DNA from 4 places in the Holzapfeliella sp. JNUCC 72 genome. Region 1 is predicted to be linked to each of the others. Evidence: predicted binding sites of a transcription regulator. Region 1 holds the regulator's gene; each other region holds the start of a gene.
The links. Region 1 encodes HrcA, which represses chaperone genes, less so after heat shock. Its sites were predicted from a motif close to TTAGCACTCNNNNNNNNNGAGTGCTAA; they were not measured.
Positions count from the first base shown of each region.

Region 2: the regulator HrcA is predicted to act here: its motif matches at 2,856-2,882, upstream of JNUCC72_RS00430 (ATP-dependent Clp protease ATP-binding subunit).
Region 3: the regulator HrcA is predicted to act here: its motif matches at 2,220-2,246, upstream of clpP (ATP-dependent Clp endopeptidase proteolytic subunit ClpP).
Region 4: the regulator HrcA is predicted to act here: its motif matches at 2,376-2,402, upstream of JNUCC72_RS01365 (ATP-dependent Clp protease ATP-binding subunit).

Region 1 covers NZ_CM132220.1:493,608-498,331, reverse strand. Annotated here, with positions in the region: gene dnaK (molecular chaperone DnaK) at 1-1,610, opposite strand, end outside; gene grpE (nucleotide exchange factor GrpE) at 1,637-2,179, opposite strand; gene hrcA (heat-inducible transcriptional repressor HrcA) at 2,191-3,246, opposite strand; gene ribF (riboflavin biosynthesis protein RibF) at 3,349-4,293, opposite strand; gene truB (tRNA pseudouridine(55) synthase TruB) at 4,313-4,724, opposite strand, start outside.
Region 2 covers NZ_CM132220.1:83,866-88,589, reverse strand. Annotated here, with positions in the region: gene JNUCC72_RS00435 (pectate lyase-like adhesive domain-containing protein) at 1-586, opposite strand, end outside; gene JNUCC72_RS00430 (ATP-dependent Clp protease ATP-binding subunit) at 704-2,821, opposite strand; gene JNUCC72_RS00425 (fructosamine kinase family protein) at 3,027-3,887, shown strand; gene JNUCC72_RS00420 (YbgA family protein) at 3,880-4,254, opposite strand; gene JNUCC72_RS00415 (catalase) at 4,362-4,724, shown strand, end outside.
Region 3 covers NZ_CM132220.1:796,556-801,279, reverse strand. Annotated here, with positions in the region: gene JNUCC72_RS03940 (gluconeogenesis factor YvcK family protein) at 1-144, shown strand, start outside; gene whiA (DNA-binding protein WhiA) at 157-1,098, shown strand; gene JNUCC72_RS03930 (MarR family winged helix-turn-helix transcriptional regulator) at 1,118-1,561, shown strand; gene clpP (ATP-dependent Clp endopeptidase proteolytic subunit ClpP) at 1,614-2,195, opposite strand; gene JNUCC72_RS03920 (ABC transporter substrate-binding protein/permease) at 2,409-3,869, shown strand; gene JNUCC72_RS03915 (amino acid ABC transporter ATP-binding protein) at 3,869-4,612, shown strand; gene JNUCC72_RS03910 (FAD/NAD(P)-binding protein) at 4,647-4,724, opposite strand, start outside.
Region 4 covers NZ_CM132220.1:296,444-301,167, reverse strand. Annotated here, with positions in the region: gene JNUCC72_RS01375 (copper-translocating P-type ATPase) at 1-1,805, opposite strand, end outside; gene JNUCC72_RS01370 (phosphocarrier protein HPr) at 1,955-2,218, opposite strand; gene JNUCC72_RS01365 (ATP-dependent Clp protease ATP-binding subunit) at 2,475-4,640, shown strand; gene JNUCC72_RS01360 (peptide chain release factor 3) at 4,716-4,724, opposite strand, start outside.

The DNA.
Region 1 (4,724 bases):
TTAGCTTTTGAAACTTCTTCTTCAGAAACTTTGCCATCTAATTCTTTCAATGTCTTATCAGTTGTAAAGATTAATTGATCAACTTCATTACGTAAGTCTACTTCTTCTTTACGTTTTTTATCTGCTTCAGCATTTTCTTCAGCATCTTTTGTCATACGTTCAATTTCTTCATCTGATAGACCTGATGAACTTTGGATTGTAATTTTTTGTTCTTTTTGAGTACCTAAGTCTTTAGCAGATACATTTACAATACCATTTTTATCAATGTCGAATTTAACTTCGATTTGAGGAACACCACGTGGTGCTGGTGGAATATCTGTTAATTGGAAACGACCTAGCGTCTTGTTGTCAGCAGCCATTGGACGTTCACCTTGAAGAACGTGAATGTCTACAGCTGGTTGATTGTCAGCAGCTGTTGAGAAGACTTGTGACTTACTTGTAGGAATTGTTGTGTTACGTTCAATCAATTTAGTTGAAACGCCACCCATTGTTTCAATACCTAATGATAATGGTGTTACGTCAAGAAGAACAACATCTTTAACGTCACCTGAAATCACACCACCTTGAACAGCAGCACCTAAGGCAACAGCTTCATCAGGGTTGATTGAGTGATCAGGTTTTTTACCTGTCCAGTCTTCAACAGCTTTTTGAACTGAAAGAATACGTGTTGAACCACCGTTTAAGATAACTTTGTCAACTTCATCTTTTGAAAGTCCAGCATCTTTTAGTGCATTTTCAACTGGGATTCTTGTTCTTTCAACTAATTCAGCTGTAATTTCGTCGAATTTAGCACGAGTTAAAGTTGTTTCCAAGTGTAATGGACCTGCTTCACCTGCTGAGATAAATGGCAAGCTAATTTGAGTTGTTGTTACACCTGATAAATCTTTTTTAGCTTTTTCAGCTGCATCTTTTAGACGTTGTAATGCCATTTTATCTTTAGATAAGTCAATACCATTTTCGTCTTTAAATTGTGCAATCAACCAATCCATGATTGCTTCATCAAAGTCATCCCCACCTAAGTGAGTATCACCATTTGTTGAAAGTACTTGGAATACACCGTCACCTAATTCAAGGATAGAAACGTCAAATGTACCACCACCCAAGTCATAAACAAGGATTTTTTCGTCTTCTTCGGCTTTGTCTAAACCATAAGCTAAAGCACTAGCAGTTGGTTCGTTAACAATACGTTTAACATCTAAACCAGCAATCTTACCAGCATCTTTTGTTGCTTGTCTTTGTGAATCGTTGAAGTAAGCAGGCACTGTAATAACAGCTTCTGTTACTTCTTCACCTAAGTAATCTTCGCTGAATTTTTTAATGTGTTGTAAAATCATTGCTGAAATTTCTTGTGGTGTATATGACTTGTCACCAACAGTTACTTTGTAACCAGCTTCACCAATGTGACGTTTGATAGAAGAAATTGTGTCTGGGTTTGTAATTGCTTGTCTTTTAGCAACTTCCCCAACTTGAATTTCACCATCTTTAAAAGCAACAACAGAAGGAGTTGTACGGTTACCTTCTGGGTTTGCAATAATTTTTGGTTCTTTACCTTCTAAAACAGCAACTGCTGAGTTAGTTGTTCCTAAATCAATACCAATAACTTTTGACATAAATCAATAACTTCCTTTCGAATTTCTTAGTTTGCAACGCTAACCATTGCAGGTCTTAAAATACGATCTTTAAATAAGTATCCAGGTTGATAAACTTCAACAACTGTATCTTTTGGATGGTTTTCAGTTGCTTCAACTGTTTGGACAGCTTGGTGATAATTTGGATCAAAAGGTGCACCTTCTGCTTCAACTTCTGTAATACCTTTATCATTTAAAGCTTTCATTAATGCGTTATAAGTTAATTCAATCCCTTTTTTCAATTGGCTTGAAGCCTCATCGTCAGCTTGAACTTGTAGGGCTCTTTGTAAATTGTCTAAAGCTGGCAAAATTTCTTTTGCAAGGCTTTGACCTTCATATTTACTGAATTGAGCGAGTTCTTTTTGTTGACGTGTTTGAATATTTTGGATTTCAGCTTGTGAACGCAAGTATTTATCTTGTGCTTCTTCAAGCTCTTGTTGAAGTTTTTCAACTTCTGAAGGTTCTTCTGCTTCAACAACTTCTTCCGTTGTTTCTTCAACAGGTTCTTCGGTTGTATTTTCTTGTTTAATATCTTTTTCTTCGTTAGACACTGTCATCCTCCTTATCTAAACTTGCTATAATAATCTAGTAATTGATCTGCAAGTTCTTCTTTGAAGTAGTTCATTAAACTAATCATCTGTGAATAGGGCATGTTTGTTGGCCCTAGTAAAGCGACAATTCCATTTCCAAAGTCACCGACTTCATATGTAGCCGTCAATAGACTGTAGTCTTTCAATAAATCAAGCGGTAGCTCATCTCCTAAACGGACATGAACTGAAAATGCTGGATTGTTTAGACTATTTTCATGAATTAAATCTGAAAATATCTCTGGATGACTAAGCAACTGATAAAGTGACTTCAAATTATCCAAGTCATCAAAACTAGAATAATTGTTAAGGAGATTCAACTCACCATTAACGAATAGTTGATCAGTTTCAGTTGGTTTGAAAACATCCTTCAATAATTGAAGAAGAATCAAACTAGCTGTGTCCTCTTCAATACCGAGAATTGACATGAACTTCCCAGAAGAATAACTTGATACTTCATGTAAAGTTTTGCCCTTAACTGCCGTATTGATTTTCTCAACTAATGATTCTAGTTCTTTACCCGATACATCCTCAGGTAAGCGATAAAGCTGATTTTTGACGTCGCCATCGCTGGTGACCAAAATTGCCATCATTTGATGATTAGAAAGTGGCACGATGCGAAATTCAGTAATTCTGCAAAACTGAATTTCTGGACTAGCTACAAAAGCTGTATAACTAGTCAGATCAGATAATATTTTTGCCGAACGAGATACAATATCGTCAATTTTTTGAAATTGATGATTAAAATCCATTTGCAGTTTTTCATGCAAGTTTTCTGGCATATCTGTAGGCTGTAATAAATAATCTAGATAATAGCGATATCCCTTATTTGATGGGACACGACCAGAAGATGAATGTGTTTTTTCGATTAATCCTAATTCCTCAAGCTTAGCCATTTCATTTCTGATAGTGGCTGAAGAAACTTGAATCGTTAGTTCATCCATCAATGTCTTTGACCCAACAGGCTGTTGTGTCTTGTTAAAGACATTGATAATCATCTTTAATATTAGTTCTTGTCGTTTTGATAACATAGCGTCACCTCTTCGAATTAGCACTATTAAATTACGAGTGCTAACTATTAGAATATAACAACTAAATAGCAGAATGTCAAGATGACAGCTAAAATTATCAAGCTATTTTTTTAAGGTTTTGAAATAGGCTTTGCTATTGGCTTCGTCTTGGTTCAATTGTTCAATTAAAGCATCGATTGAGGGGTACTTTTCTTCTGGTCGAAGATAGTGATACCATCTCACATCAACAATTTCATCATAAATATCTTCATCAAAATCAAAAATATTGACTTCAACGGATAAATCTTTCACATCATCAAACGTAATGTTATAACCAACACTTGCCATCCCTTGATACCATTGGTTATGAACCTTCAATTCAACAGTATAGGCACCTGAGGCTAGGCCAACTTTATCTTCACTAGAAGCAATATTAGCCGTTGGAAATCCCAGTTTTCGGCCACGTTTGAACCCATGAACGACTTGTCCAGATGTCTGATAAATTGAATCTAGTAATTCATTAGCCTGATCGACGTCACCTTTTTCGATCAATCGACGAATTCGAGTTGAACTAACTTTTTCATTACCTTTGTTGTAACTGTCGACTTCATAAACATCAAACTTATTTTGAGCTAACTGTTTTAGCAATGACATATTAGCTACTTCTTTTTTTCCAAAAGTATAATCAAATCCTGCAACAACTGCTTTAACATTTAATTTAACCAGAACATCGTTGATAAATTCATCAGGTTGAACCTTAGCTAGCGGGCCATTGAAATTGCCAATATAGAAGATATCGACCCCTGCTTCATTCATCAATTGCTGTTTTTCACTTGTTGTAGTAATTAACGGCACAGTAACATCAGCTGGACCATATATTTTGCTAGGGTGCGTATTCATTGTCATAACAGCTAATTTCAAGTTTTGCTCTTGAGCAACTTTTTGACCTTTTTCAATTAATTGACGATGACCTAGATGAACACCATCAAAAAATCCAAGAACCAATACAATTCCTTGAGGTTCGACAATTTGATTATTAACTGGATAATCTAGTTCGTAACTACGCATACTTATCCTCCCTTATCGGTTAACTATTTTGAAGCAACATCATTTCCGGACGATAAAGTGGCGGATGTTTAACGTCTTTCTTGTAAATCGCTTTTATTTTTCGATTATGATACAAACATAGACGTTCTACGTCAATTGGAAATTTAAGTTTGGCACCATTTTGTACCATTTCAAACTCTTTATCGCTTAAATGGTAAGCCGGTTGATCTTCAAAGAAACGTTCAAGAGGTACCACATAATCAGGTGCTTTTTCAGGTTGTTCTTTTAAAGTCTCTAATAAAACAGCATCTTTCAACCCGAATCCAGCACTTTTAGCACGGGTCAATGAGCTCATAACAGCAGGAACGCCAAGAATATCGCCTAATTGTTTAATTAGTGTTCTCACATAAGTTCCCTTTGAACAAGTAATTTCAAATTTAAATCGTTGCTGC
Region 2 (4,724 bases), 410 kb from region 1:
CTGAATTCACACTAGAGTTTGAATTCACCTTTACTGTACCAGCAAATTTAACAGTCCCACTATTAGCATATGTTAACTGCGATCCAGTATAATCAACATTGTTATAAGTGATATTGCCTACACTATAATCACTTAAACTGACTGGACCAAAATAGTTATCCCCCCGCAAACTAATATCGTTCAAAGTGATATTACTATTTCCCTTATAGTCAAAATTCCAATTTCCAAAATTAACACTGAATTTTCCTCCATCAGATTTTTTTCCATTAATTGTTAGATTTTTATTTTCGACTGCACCACTTTGCCTATGCTCTGTAGAAGAGCTTGATCCGTAGGATGACATATCAATGTCGTTTTGAATATTAATAGTTTTGACGTCTTGATTACTTAATGCCTCGTACAATTGTTGTGCAGTACTTACATTTTTCACACTGTTGTCTGTTGATTGATCATCAGCCAAAACAGTTTGTCCTGTATTAACCCCTGTATGCGCTAAAAAACCAGTTGTTAAAGCTACACTACAAAGTGCTACTGAAACAGCCCCCGCTAGTTTTTTATAATTTTTATTTTTTGTTTGTTTACCCATTTGCTACACTCCCGTACAATAGTTATTTTAGTCCCATTATCAAATTCTTTTTACTAGAAGTCAATTATCAGCTACTAAAAAAGCACACCTCGAACGAGATGTGCTTTTTCATATATTCTATTCATAATTTTCGTTTGATTCTTCTTTTGTTTCAAGTTTTGATTCTTCGACTTTAGCTTCTTCTTTTTCTTGCTTTGGTAATTCCGCAATTTTTTCATTGTTCATCATCAAGAAGTTATCCTTAACTGTAAAGTTAATTTCTTTCAACTTAGAGTCAGCTAAAATAGCTTTGGCAGCGGGTGTTTGTAAATCTTGTTCAACGACACGACGCAATGGACGAGCACCGAATTTTTCATCATAACCTTTTTCAACCAAATAGTGTTTAGCTTCATCTGAAACCGTCATTTTAACGTGGCGTTTTTCAAGACTATTAGCCATGTGGTCTAAGTAAAGATCCACAATTTTAATTAAGTCTTTTTGTTTCAATGAGTTAAATGGCACAATGGCATCCAAACGGTTCAAGAATTCAGGACGGAAGTAAACTTCTAGAGCCTTCATCAAGTCACCTTTATCTTTAATCAAGTTATCTGAGTAACCTGCATTAGAAGTCATAATCAAGATGGTATCTTTGAAGGATACGGTACGTCCTTGAGCATCTGTTAGGCGACCGTCATCCATAATTTGTAACAAAGCGTTGAAGATATCTGGATTTGCTTTTTCAATTTCATCCATCAAAATCAAGCTATAAGGTTGGTGACGAACTTGTTCAGTCAATTGACCGCCTTCTTGGTAACCGATGTAACCAGGAGCAGACCCGATTAATTTGTTAACAGATGTTTTATCTTGGTATTCACTCATATCTAAACGAATAAAGTGGTCATCTGAACCAAACATGCTTTTAGCTAATTGTTTAGCTAATTCAGTTTTACCAACACCGGTAGGACCAGCGAATAAGAATGAACCAGTAGGACGGTTTTCATCTTTAAAGACTTTCTTACGAGCAATCGCATCGGTAATCGTATCGATAGCTTCATCTTGGTCAATCACAACATCTTTTAAGTGTTTAACCAAATCTTCAGATTTTTGACTTTCATCTGCGTGAATTTCACTCATTGAAATTTTCGTCTTTTGTTCAATTAGTTGATACATATCTTTTGCGGTAACACTTGGCAATTCGGTATCATCAACATTTTGCAATTGTTTGTGAGCTTTTTCGACTTCGCCTTTTATTTCTTGTGCTTTCTTAAAGTCTTCTGCTTGAACAGCCGCATCTTTTTCACGCTCTAGTTTTGCGATATGTTCACGTAATTGTGTTTCATCTTTTGGTGCTTGGTATAAGCCCTTTTTAGCACCTGCTTCATCAAGTAAGTCAATTGCTTTATCTGGTAAGTAACGTCCTTGAATGTAACGTTTTGATAATGTAACTGCTAATTTGATTGCTTCTTCATCATATTTAACATGGTGATAACTTTCATACTTAGGAGCTAAGCCTTCAAGAATTTGGATAGCTTCTTCAACTGAAGGTTCACCAACTTTAACTTCTTGCAAACGACGAGCTAATGCGGGGTCTTTTTCAATACGTTGGAATTCACTCGTTGTTGTAGCACCGATTAAACTCAAATCGCCACGAGCAAGTGCAGGTTTCAAAATATTAGCTGCATCGCCATTATTATTTTCACTATCAACACTACCAGCACCAACAATATTATGAATTTCATCGATGAATAAGATAATATTTGGATTTTTTGAAGCTTCATCAATAATTTTTTGTAATTTTTCTTCAAAGGCACCACGTAGAGAAGAGCCTGCAACCAATTCATTGATGTTTAATTCAATAATGTGGGCATCTTTTAGACGTTCTGGCACATTACCTTCTGCAATACGTTGAGCTAATCCTTCAACAATCGCTGTTTTACCAACACCTGCAGGTCCAACTAAAACAGGATTATTCTTATTACGACGACTCAAAATTTCAATCACATTTTCAACTTCTGAGTCACGTCCAATAACTGGATCATATTTATTTTCTTTTGCTTGTTTAACTAAATCAATTCCAATTGATTGTTCTTGTTGTTGAGGGTTTTGAACTTGTGTTTGTTGTTTCAAACCATCTTGATTGGAGTGGATGGGGATATCTCGACGGGTAGAGAAAGTGCCTGAGTTTGAGAAGAAATCTCTATTCAAAGAATCAAATAACGCATCAAAATCACTAAAACCATTACTATAGTTAGCCATATCTAACACTCCTTATAATCTATGTAACAATTTTTTAGCACTTGATTACTTCGAGTGCTAATCTTTTGTTCGACTTTATAATACAACGGTTATGTAAAAGATACAACTAGAAAAACTCAAAATTCGAAACTTTTTTATTTAGCTATTGGAAACCCCATCTTAACTGTATTAAGATGGGGTTACTACTTAATTTTGAGGTGAAATAATGTCACAATCTATCCATAATATCGTTAAAAATTTAAACTTGCCTGAGCCAGTTGAAAAGTACTCAGCTGTGACAGGTGGCGATATCAACCAAGCTTTTCACGTTTATACACACAGCTATTCCTTCTTCTTACTTGTTCAGCAAAATGCTACACGTCAGTTTTTTAGTCATGAAGTCGCTGGATTAAAGGCTTTAGGTAAATTTGCTAAAACCCCTCAAGTGCTAGATTTCGGTGATAATGGACAAGATGCTTATTTACTACTTGAATATATTGATCACTTACCACATGGTAATCAATATGAGTTAGGGCAAGCTCTAGCCAAAGTTCATCAATCAACTAGTCCTAATCAACAGTTTGGATTCGACAGTAATTTTGAATTAGGCAATTTTACTGGTGATAACCAGTGGCAAGATAATTGGTATGATTTTTTCGTTAATCAACGATTTGAACCGCTACGAAAACTCATTATTCACAATCATAATTGGTCCGTTGAACTCGAACATCTCTATCAAAACATGCTACAACAATTTCAACATGACCTAACCAATCATCAAAGCATCCCCAGCTTATTGCATGGCGACCTTTGGGGAGGCAACATTATGTTTGACCTAGACCAGCACCCTGTTTTCATCGACCCTGCCGTTTATTACGGTGACCGTGAATTTGATATCGCCATTACACAAGTCTTTGGTGGTTTTGACCAGAATTTTATTCAAGGTTATCAAGACACTTACCCGCTTGATGACGGTTATCAAGATAGACTAGTTTATTACAAACTCTACTATATGATGTTTCATTTAAGTGAGTTTGGATCTATCTACCAGCCAAGTGTATATCGCTTACTCCAACAATTTATTTAAAATACGACTGTAACAACGTTGACGCCAATAAGTAGTTAACGTTGTATTTTTTTGTCATTTCTGCTAAAAAAGGGCCTAATTCATCATGGTCAAGCGTAAAGTCAGCTTGTAGTTGTCTAAACTGTTCCTTTTCAGCTTCCGTGGCAATTTTTTTAAAGTATCCCCATACATGTTGATAAGCATTCATCATATTGCCACGATCTAATGGCGCGACTTTTGCTTCTTCAATAATCTCTTCATAGCGTTTCTTTTTATCGTCAGTCCAATTATTACCTTTAGCCAATTGTCTGACTTCGTTATAAAACTTTTGAGAGCGTGACATCAGCCAATATTTATTTTGAGCCCACTCTTTTTGCCAATTTTCCAAATTAAACGACTCCTTTTAAATTACTTTCTACAATTATAACGAGCTAGAGTAAATAATTGAATATTTTTAAGTTTAGTTCTACAATAATCGCGAAAGAGGGTAATATTATGTCAAAAAATTTAACAACTAGTGAAGGCCAACCTTGGTCAGATAATCAACATTCACAAACTGCTGGCAAGCGTGGCCCAGTTCTTATTCAAGATTATCAATTACTTGAAAAATTAGCTCACTTTAACCGTGAACGCATCCCCGAACGTGTCGTTCATGCTAAAGGTTCAGGGGCTAAAGGTTACTTTGAATTGACACATGATATGAGTGCTTATACTAAAGCCGATGTTTTCAATGGCAAAGGTAAAAAAACACCTTTAATCACACGTTTTTCTCAAGTAGCTGGTGAAAGCGGTTATCCTGATACTTATCGTGATGTTCGTGGCTTTGCGGTCAAATTCTATACACAAGAAGGAAACTAC
Region 3 (4,724 bases), 300 kb from region 1:
TACCTCAAACCTGTTGAACATGATGAAGAAGCCTTATTAAATAATGGCGTCAAAGTTATCTCAGGCGATTTTTTAGATATCAAAAATAAAAATATTTACCATGATGGGGTAAAAGTGAGAAACGCAATATTAGATTTATTATAGAAGGAGAAGCGCATGGTAGCATCTTATGCAAGCCAAGTTAAAAAAGAGCTTGCGTCACTAGAAGTTAACGATGAGCATGCCAAATCTGAACTAGCCGCATTCATCAGAATGAGCGGTTCAATTTCAATTGGTCATAAAAGGCTACAACTTAATGTTATAACTGAACATCCAGCCACAGCTCGACGCTTATTTTCCTTGATGAAAAAAGTATATAATATTGAACCTGAAATTATTGTTTCAAGAAAAATGAAACTCAAAAAGAATAACCAGTACGTTGTTAGAATTAAAGAAAAAGTATCAGAAATATTAGATGACTTAAAAATCATGAAGCCTAATTCTTTTGATATTAGTACAACGATTCCACAACGTGTTATTGACAGCCAGCAAGATAGCATTTGTTATTTAAGAGGCGCATTTTTGACAGGTGGCAGTATTAACAATCCTGAAACTAGTCGATATCACTTGGAAATTTATTCAAATCATCGTAATCACAATGAAGCAATCGCCAAAATTATGAATAAATTTAGTTTAAATGCTAAGACTACGCAAAGGCGAAGTGGTTACATCACCTATCTAAAAGGTGCAGAACAGATTGCTGAATTTTTAAATATTACAGGCGCAACAAGTGCGATGCTAGCTTTTGAAGATTTAAGAATTATGCGAGACATGAGAAATTCGGTTAATCGCTTAGTGAATTGTGATACTGCTAACTTGAAAAAAACAGCAAATGCTGCGGCTAGACAAGTTGAAAATATCAGTTTAATCGAGCAGACTTATGGATTAGATATGTTACCAGAAAAACTACAAGTTTTAGCTTCATTTAGATTAAAAAATCAAGAAATGTCACTAAAAGAACTAGCTGCAAAAATTCCAGATGGTCCAATTTCAAAATCTGGAATCAATCATAGATTTAAAAAGCTAAATGATATTGCAGACAAGATTAGAACAGAATAAATAAATTGGAGAATCGGTTATGGATAATGAAATTATTCTAGGAGAGCAGCTATGCTTTTCGATTTATCAAGCAGATAAATTTTTTAAGAGATTTTACTCAAAAGCACTAGAACCCTTTAATTTGACGTATGCACAATATATTGTAATGCTTGCTTTATACGAGCATGAATCAATGTCTGTAAAAGAGCTGGGTGAAAATGTAGGTCTTGATAGTGGAACGCTAACACCTTTATTAAGAAGGCTTGAAAAGCTTGATTGGGTTAAGCGTCGTCATTCTTCAGAAGATGAACGTCGATTAATTTTGAAGCCAACACCTTCAGCTCTTAAAAAGCGTCAAGAGTTGTATGATCATCTCAACTTTTGTTTGAGTAAATTAGACTTAACACCAGAACAATATCAATCATTGAGAGAAACGATGACACAATTAGGTTCAAAACTATCAAAAATCAGTTTTGAAATATAAAAAAAACACGCCTCATAAAATTGAGGCGTGTTTTTTATTGATTGAATTATCATTAACGTTTGTTAGTCATGATTTCGTCAATCAAACCGTATTCTTTTGCTTCTGGTGCAGTTAGATAATGATCGCGTTCAGTATCTTTTTGAATAGTTTCAATATCTTGTCCAGTTGCATCAGCTAAAATTTTGTTCATTTTTTTACGTGTTTTTAGGATTTCTTCAGCGGCAATTTCAATTTCAGTTGCTTGTCCTTGAGCACCACCAAGAGGTTGGTGAATTAAAACTGTTGAGTTAGGTAAAGCAAAACGTTTACCTTTTGTTCCACCTGCAAGTAGGACACTGGCCATTGACGCAGCCATACCTGTTGCAATTGTTTGAACATCAGCTTTAATGAAGTTCATTGTATCTAAAATAGCTAATCCAGAAGTGATAACCCCACCAGGTGAGTTAATGTAGATTGAGATATCTTTTTCAGAATCTTGGGCATCCAAGAAAAGTAATTGTGAAATAATTGAGTTAGCCATTTGGTCGTTAACTTCTCCAGATAACATGATAATACGATCTTTTAGTAAACGAGAATAGATATCGTAAGAACGTTCACCACGAGAAGTTTGTTCAATAACTGTTGGTATAAGCATATTTTAAGTGCCTCCTTTTAGTAATTAGCACTCTTTTAAGTACTGTGCTAATTTAATCATAAAATAAGAATAAGGTCAATATGCAATGACTAAATTTACTAAGCTAAAACCAGCTGTATTCTAAATTAAACTGGCGTTTTTATACTAAAATATGATATCTTAAATTTATATTAAGTATTATAATAAAACATTATTTGTGTGAGAGGGTTTACAATGAAAAGCAAAATTATGCTAGTTGTGATGAGCTTTGCACTCTTAGTGAGTGGTATTTTTATGACCAGTCATCAAGAGATCGCTAAGGCTGAAGAAAAAAAAGTTTACCAGATTGGGACTGATGTAACGTATCCACCTTTTGAGTTTGCTAATTCAAGCAATACAGAGTACATAGGAATCGATATTGATATAATAAAAGCGGTTGCTAAGGCTGAAAATTTTGAGGTTAAGATTTTACCACTTGGCTTTAGTGCTGCAGTTCAAGCACTTGATACAGGTCAAGTAGATGGTGTGATTGCTGGGACAACAATTACTGCTGACCGTGAGAAGAAAATGGACTTTGGAACACCATATTTCAACACAGGGGCAGTTTTTGTAACGGCACAAAATAATGATTCAATCAAGTCCATGGAAGATGCTAGAGGTAAAAGAGTCGCAGTTAAAACAGGGACAGCCGCTGCTAACTATGGTATTGAACAAGCTAAAAAATATGACTTTACAGTTGTAACATTTGATGACACTAATTCCATGTATCAAGATGTTTTGACTGGTAATTCTGCTGGTTTGTTTGAAGATATGCCGGTTATTACCTATGCTATTAACCAAGGGACAGCTTTAAAGGTATCTTCAGAAGCTAACACAACAGGTCAGTATGGTTTTTCAGTTAAAAAAGGTCAAAATCAAGAATTACTGGAAGCCTTCAATAAAGGTCTTGAAAAAATTAAGCAGAGTGGCGAATACGATCAAATCGTGTCACGTTACTTAGGAAAAGACGCTTTAGAATTACAAAAGCAACAAAAAGAAAGTGAAAGTACTTTTGGAGGGTTGCTAAAAGTTAACGGTACTGCATTATTAGATGGATTAAAAGAAACAATGGCATTGACGATTATGGCCATTTTCTTTGCAACTATTTTTGGAATTGTCTTCGGATTAATGGGCGTTGTCCCAAGTAAAATCTTAAATGGTATTTCAACGACAGTTATTTATATTTTCCGTGGATTGCCATTGCTAGTATTAGCATTGTTCATTTATACAGGTATCCCAAGCTTAACAGGGGTAAAAATTCCAGCTGTTGTTGCCGGAATTATCACCTTAATGTTCAATGAAGGGGCTTATACAGCGGCCTTCATTGCAGGTGGGATTAAGTCTGTTGATAAAGGACAAATGGAAGCAGCACGTTCACTTGGATTACCATTTGGTAAAGCCATGAGACGAGTTGTGCTACCACAAGGAATTAAGTTAATTATTCCATCATTTATCAATCAATTCATTATCACATTGAAAGATACGTCAATCTTATCGATTATCGGATTAGTTGAACTAACACAAACAGGTAAGATTATTATTGCTAGAAACCTTGAAGGATTCAAGGTTTGGGCAATTATCGCACTAATTTACTTAGTAATCATTACCTTATTAACATGGGCTTCTAAATACGTAGAAAGAAGGTTGAACAAATAATGGCTAAAAAAACCGAAAACATTATTAAAGTTCGTGACTTGCAAAAGAGTTATGGCGACAATCACGTGATCAAAGGCGTTGATTTAGACGTTAAACGTAACCAAGTTGTGGTTATTATTGGACCTTCTGGATCAGGTAAAAGTACTTTCTTGAGAATGCTAAACCATTTAGAAGAACCAACTGGTGGCAATATTAACATTGATGGTCATGATTTAAACAGTAAAGAAACTGACATCAATAAAGTCCGTGAAAAAATCGGCATGGTGTTTCAACACTTTAACTTATTTAATAACTTAAACGTGATTGATAACTTGACTTTAGCACCAAGAGAACTAGGCTTAATGAGTCAAGAAGAAGCTGAAAAGAAAGCGCGTCAATATCTTAAACGTGTGGGTCTAAGTGACAAAGCAGAAGTCAAAGTTGACTCACTATCAGGTGGACAAAAACAACGTGTCGCAATTGCGCGTTCACTTGTGATGAACCCAGATGTGATGCTTTTTGATGAACCAACAAGTGCGTTAGATCCTGAAATGGTTGGCGATGTTTTAGGCGTTATGAAAGACGTGGCTAAAGAAGGAATGACCATGCTTGTGGTTACTCACGAAATGGGATTTGCTAAAGAAGTAGCAGACCACGTGTTATTCTTTGATCAAGGACACATTATTGAACAGGGAACACCTGAACAAATCTTTGATCATCCACAACACAAACGAACACAAGACTTTTTATCAAAAGTGCTATAATCAAAAAGCTACCGCGATATCGCGGTAGCTTTTTTTAATTGTTAATATTTTTTAAGAATGCGTTGAATATGGCCTGGCTTTCATTAATAAAGAAGTTGTCAGGAGTAACTTG
Region 4 (4,724 bases), 200 kb from region 1:
TGTAACTTATCTTGTGGTAATAATTGCGCATGAACCTCACTAATTCCAAGCTGATCAGCAACTTTTTGAGCTGTTAATGCATTATCCCCCGTTAACATAACAGGTACAATATTTTGTGCTTTTAAATTCTCAATAAATGACTGTGCTTCAGGTTTGATTTTATCCCCTGCAGCAACTACCGCTAAAACTTGATGGTCATCAACTAAGTAAGAAACGGTTAATCCTTGAGAAGCCAGTTGTTGATATTGATCAGCATCAACCGCTAAGTTTTGTTGTTCTAAATAAGCTTTTGAAACAATCTTGTAGTCTTTGTCTGCGACAGTTCCTGACAAGCCCACACCTTTTATTGCACTAACTTCAGTTGGTGCTGGTACATGAATGTGGTGATCTTCAGCAAATTTTACAATACTTTTAGCAACTGGGTGACTAGATTGTGATTCCAACGCTGCTGCAATTGCAAGTGCGTCTTCTTTTGAAACATTTTGACTAAGACTTTCAAAATGAGCAACCTCAAACTTACCGTCTGTTAAAGTCCCAGTTTTGTCGAGTGCAATATAATCAATTTGAGAAGTTAATTCAATTACGTCACGATTTTTGATTAGTAGTCCATTAACGGCTGAAAGTGATGTAAAGCGAGCAGTTACAAGTGGAATTGCTAATCCTAAAGCGTGTGGACAAGCAATAACTAGCACTGTCACTAATACCAAGAAGGCATTTGATACTGTTCCAAAGAATAGCCAAGTAATAAACGCAATTAAGCCAACTGTTACAGCAGCATAAAATAACCAACCGGCAACTTTATCAGCCAATGTTTCAACCTTAGATTTATTTTGTTGCGCATCCATTACTAATTGTTTGATTTTTGAGAGGTAACCACTGTCACCAATACCGGTTACTTGCACCAAAATAGTGCCATCTTCATTGGTTGACCCACCAATTACGGTTTCCCCAGCAGCTTTCGCTACTGCTTTAGATTCACCAGTTACAAGGAATTCGTTAACTTGTGTCGTTCCTTTCGTGATAACACCGTCTGCTGGAATCGTTTCTCCTGCTTTTATCATAACCGTTTGATTTTCTTTAACTTCAGATAACAGTACTTCATGTGCGTGACCATTTTCATCGACTAATTGTGCTTTTTCAGGTAATAACTTCGATAAATTATCCAAAGCATTATTAGCCTGCATTGTAGCGTTCATTTCAATCCAGTGACCTGCAATCATAATGACAATTAATGTTGCCAGTTCAAAGAAAAAGTTCATCGTGTGTTGATGGAAGAACTCATTTGCAACAAACGAGTATAAACTATAGAAATAAGCGACACTAATTCCCATCGCAATCAACGTCATCATTGCCGGAGATTTATGCTTAATCTCATCTTTTGCACCTAATAAAAATGGCGCCCCACCATAAAAGTATAATATAGTAGATAAAATTAGCACCAGCCATTGCGACCCTGGAAATTCAAATTGGAAAAACAATGGCATATCCATCATTGGTGACAAGAAGACTACTGGTATCGCAAGAATTAACGAAATAATTAGTTTTTGTTTCAAATTGCCCATGTGCCCCATGCCATGACCGTGCATACTATGATCCATACCTTCATGTCCCATGTGAGAATGATCCACATGCATATGATCGTGATGTGACATATTTGAATGGTCCATCTCCATATGGTCATGATGCGCATGTTTGCTGTGATCCATATGTGACATTTGATCGTGATTCATAGTTGAGTGATCCATATGATCCATGTGCGAATGGTCCATATGGTGTTGATGATTATCGTGTTTTTGATTTTTCATCAATACTACCCCTTTCAAAATTTATCTCTTCACTGGTAGTATATCACTTAGCTAACTTTTTGTAAGTACCTATTTAATTTTGGGCAAAAAAAAAGCACCAATATAACTATTGATACTAAAATAACCGCTTGGCTATTAAAAATTATGTCTTAAACAAGACCTTCTTTTTTCATTGTGTCGTCAATTGCATCTAAAGCTGCAGAAGCATCATCGCCATCAACGCTTACAATAACGTCAGATCCTTGTCCAACACCTAAAGACATCACACCCATGATTGATTTTAAATCAACGGTTTTGCCTTGGTATTCTAATGTAGATTTTGAATCGAACTTACTAGCTGTCTGAACTAGTAATGTAGCTGGACGTGCATGAATTCCGGTTTCGGATGTAATGTGATAGTCGCGTTTTTCCATGTCTATCTATCTCCTTTTAAATAAAAATGGACTGAAGAATTAAGTCTTCTCCTACAATTAAAGATTATCATTTTTTAGATTAAATAACAATAAGTATATTCCCATTATAGACGCTTGTCTTCACATTTTTAATTATTTTTTGTAAGTTAATTGGGTTTTAGCACTTGAAATATAAGAGTGCTAAAAGTATAATGTACATATTCCTTTTGAAAGTCAAATTCACTTTCAAATTTTTTGCAGAAAGGTGTGACTTTATATGGTTTGTCAAAACTGTCATCAAAATGATGCTACAATCCATCTTTATACAAGTGTTAATGGTAGCCGCAAGGAGTTAAACCTTTGCCAAAACTGTTATCAACAAATTAAAAATCAACAAAACAGTTCTGAATTCTTCAATTCAAAACAAGATAATAATAACGATAACATCTTTGGCTTTTCAAATTTTGACGATTTATTCGCTCAACTTAGCCAAGATAACCCTAACCAAAAACAACGCGCTAAAAATAATGGCGGTAATAATGATGATAACACCTTGCTTGGACAATTTGGTGTTAACCTCACTGAATTAGCTAAAAAAGGCAAAATCGATCCTGTTATTGGCCGTGATAAGGAAGTTGCTCGTGTTATCGAAGTCCTAAACCGTAGAACCAAGAATAACCCGGTTCTAATTGGTGAAGCGGGTGTTGGTAAAACAGCAGTTGTTGAAGGCCTTGCCCAACAAATTGCAGATGGTGCTGTGCCTTCTAAACTTCAAAATCGCAAAGTTGTTCGTTTAGACGTGGTTTCTCTTGTTCAAGGCACTAGCATGCGTGGACAATTTGAACAACGTATGCAACAACTCATGGATGAGTTAAAACAAGATCCAGATATTATCTTATTCATTGACGAAATCCATGAAATCGTTGGAGCAGGTAATGCTGATGGCGGTATGGATGCTGGTAACGTCTTAAAACCTGCTCTTGCTCGTGGTGAAATTCAATTAGTTGGTGCGACAACTTTTAGTGAGTACCGCACAATTGAAAAAGATGCCGCTCTTGCTCGTCGCTTCCAACCTATTCAAGTCAAAGAACCTAGCGTTGATGAAACTGTGAAAATTTTGCATGGTCTTCAAAAGAAATATGAAGATTACCATCACGTTAAATATGATGAAAAAGCAATTACAGCAGCAGCTAACCTATCTAACCGCTACATCCAAGACCGCTTCTTACCAGATAAAGCGATTGACCTACTTGATGAAGCTGGTTCTCGTATGAACTTAACTATCCCAGCTGTTGATACTCATACACTCAAAAAACGTATTGATGAAGCTGAAAAATTAAAACAAGATGCACTAAAACAAGAAGATTACGAAAAAGCGGCTTATTACCGCGATCAAATCGAAAAATATCAAAAAATGAATGAAAGTAATTCTGAAGATCCTGACAAGATGCCTGTTATTTCTGAAAAAATCATTGAAAAGATTATTGAAGAAAAAACAAACATTCCTGTTGGCGATTTAAAAGAACAAGAACAATCTCAACTTATTCATCTGGCTGATGACTTAAAAGAACATGTTATCGGTCAAGATAAAGCGGTTTCTGAAGTTGCTCGTGCTATCCGCCGTAACCGTGTTGGGTTCAACAAATCTGGTCGCCCTATTGGTTCCTTCATGTTTGTTGGCCCGACAGGTGTTGGTAAGACAGAACTAGCTAAGCAACTAGCTAAACAATTGTTTGGAACAAAAGATTCAATGATTCGTTTTGACATGTCTGAATACATGGAAAAACAAGCTGTTTCAAAACTTATCGGTTCTGCTCCAGGTTACGTTGGCTACGAGGAAGCTGGTCAATTAACTGAAAAAGTTCGTCGAAACCCTTATAGCTTAATTTTACTAGATGAAATCGAAAAAGCTCATCCAGATGTCTTGCATATGTTCTTGCAAATTCTAGATGATGGTCGTCTAACTGATTCACAAGGACGTACGGTTTCTTTCAAAGACACAATCATCATTATGACTTCTAATGCTGGTCAAGCTGTGCAAGAAGCTAGCGTTGGGTTCAGCGCAACAATGAATGACGAAAACCATTCGGTTATCAACCGTCTTTCAGACTACTTCCAACCTGAATTCTTAAATAGATTTGATGATATCGTAGAATTCAAACGTTTACCTAAGGAAAGCCTAATTAAGATTGTTAGTCTAATGATTGATGATACTAATGACATGATTAAAGATAAAGGTCTTTCAATCCACGTGACTGAGCCAGCTAAAGAAAAATTAGTTGATTTAGGTTACAATCCTGCTATGGGGGCACGTCCACTTCGTCGTGTTATCCAAGAAATGATTGAAGACAAAGTAGCCGACTACTACTTAGAACACCCTCAAGACAAACAACTTGAAGCACGTGTTGAAAATGACGAAATCAAAGTCACAAAAGCAAATTAATATTACCTCAACAAAATAAAACAGACAGACAAAAAAGACACTAGCATAATTGCTAGTGTCTTTTTATTTAGAGTCTTAAACTTC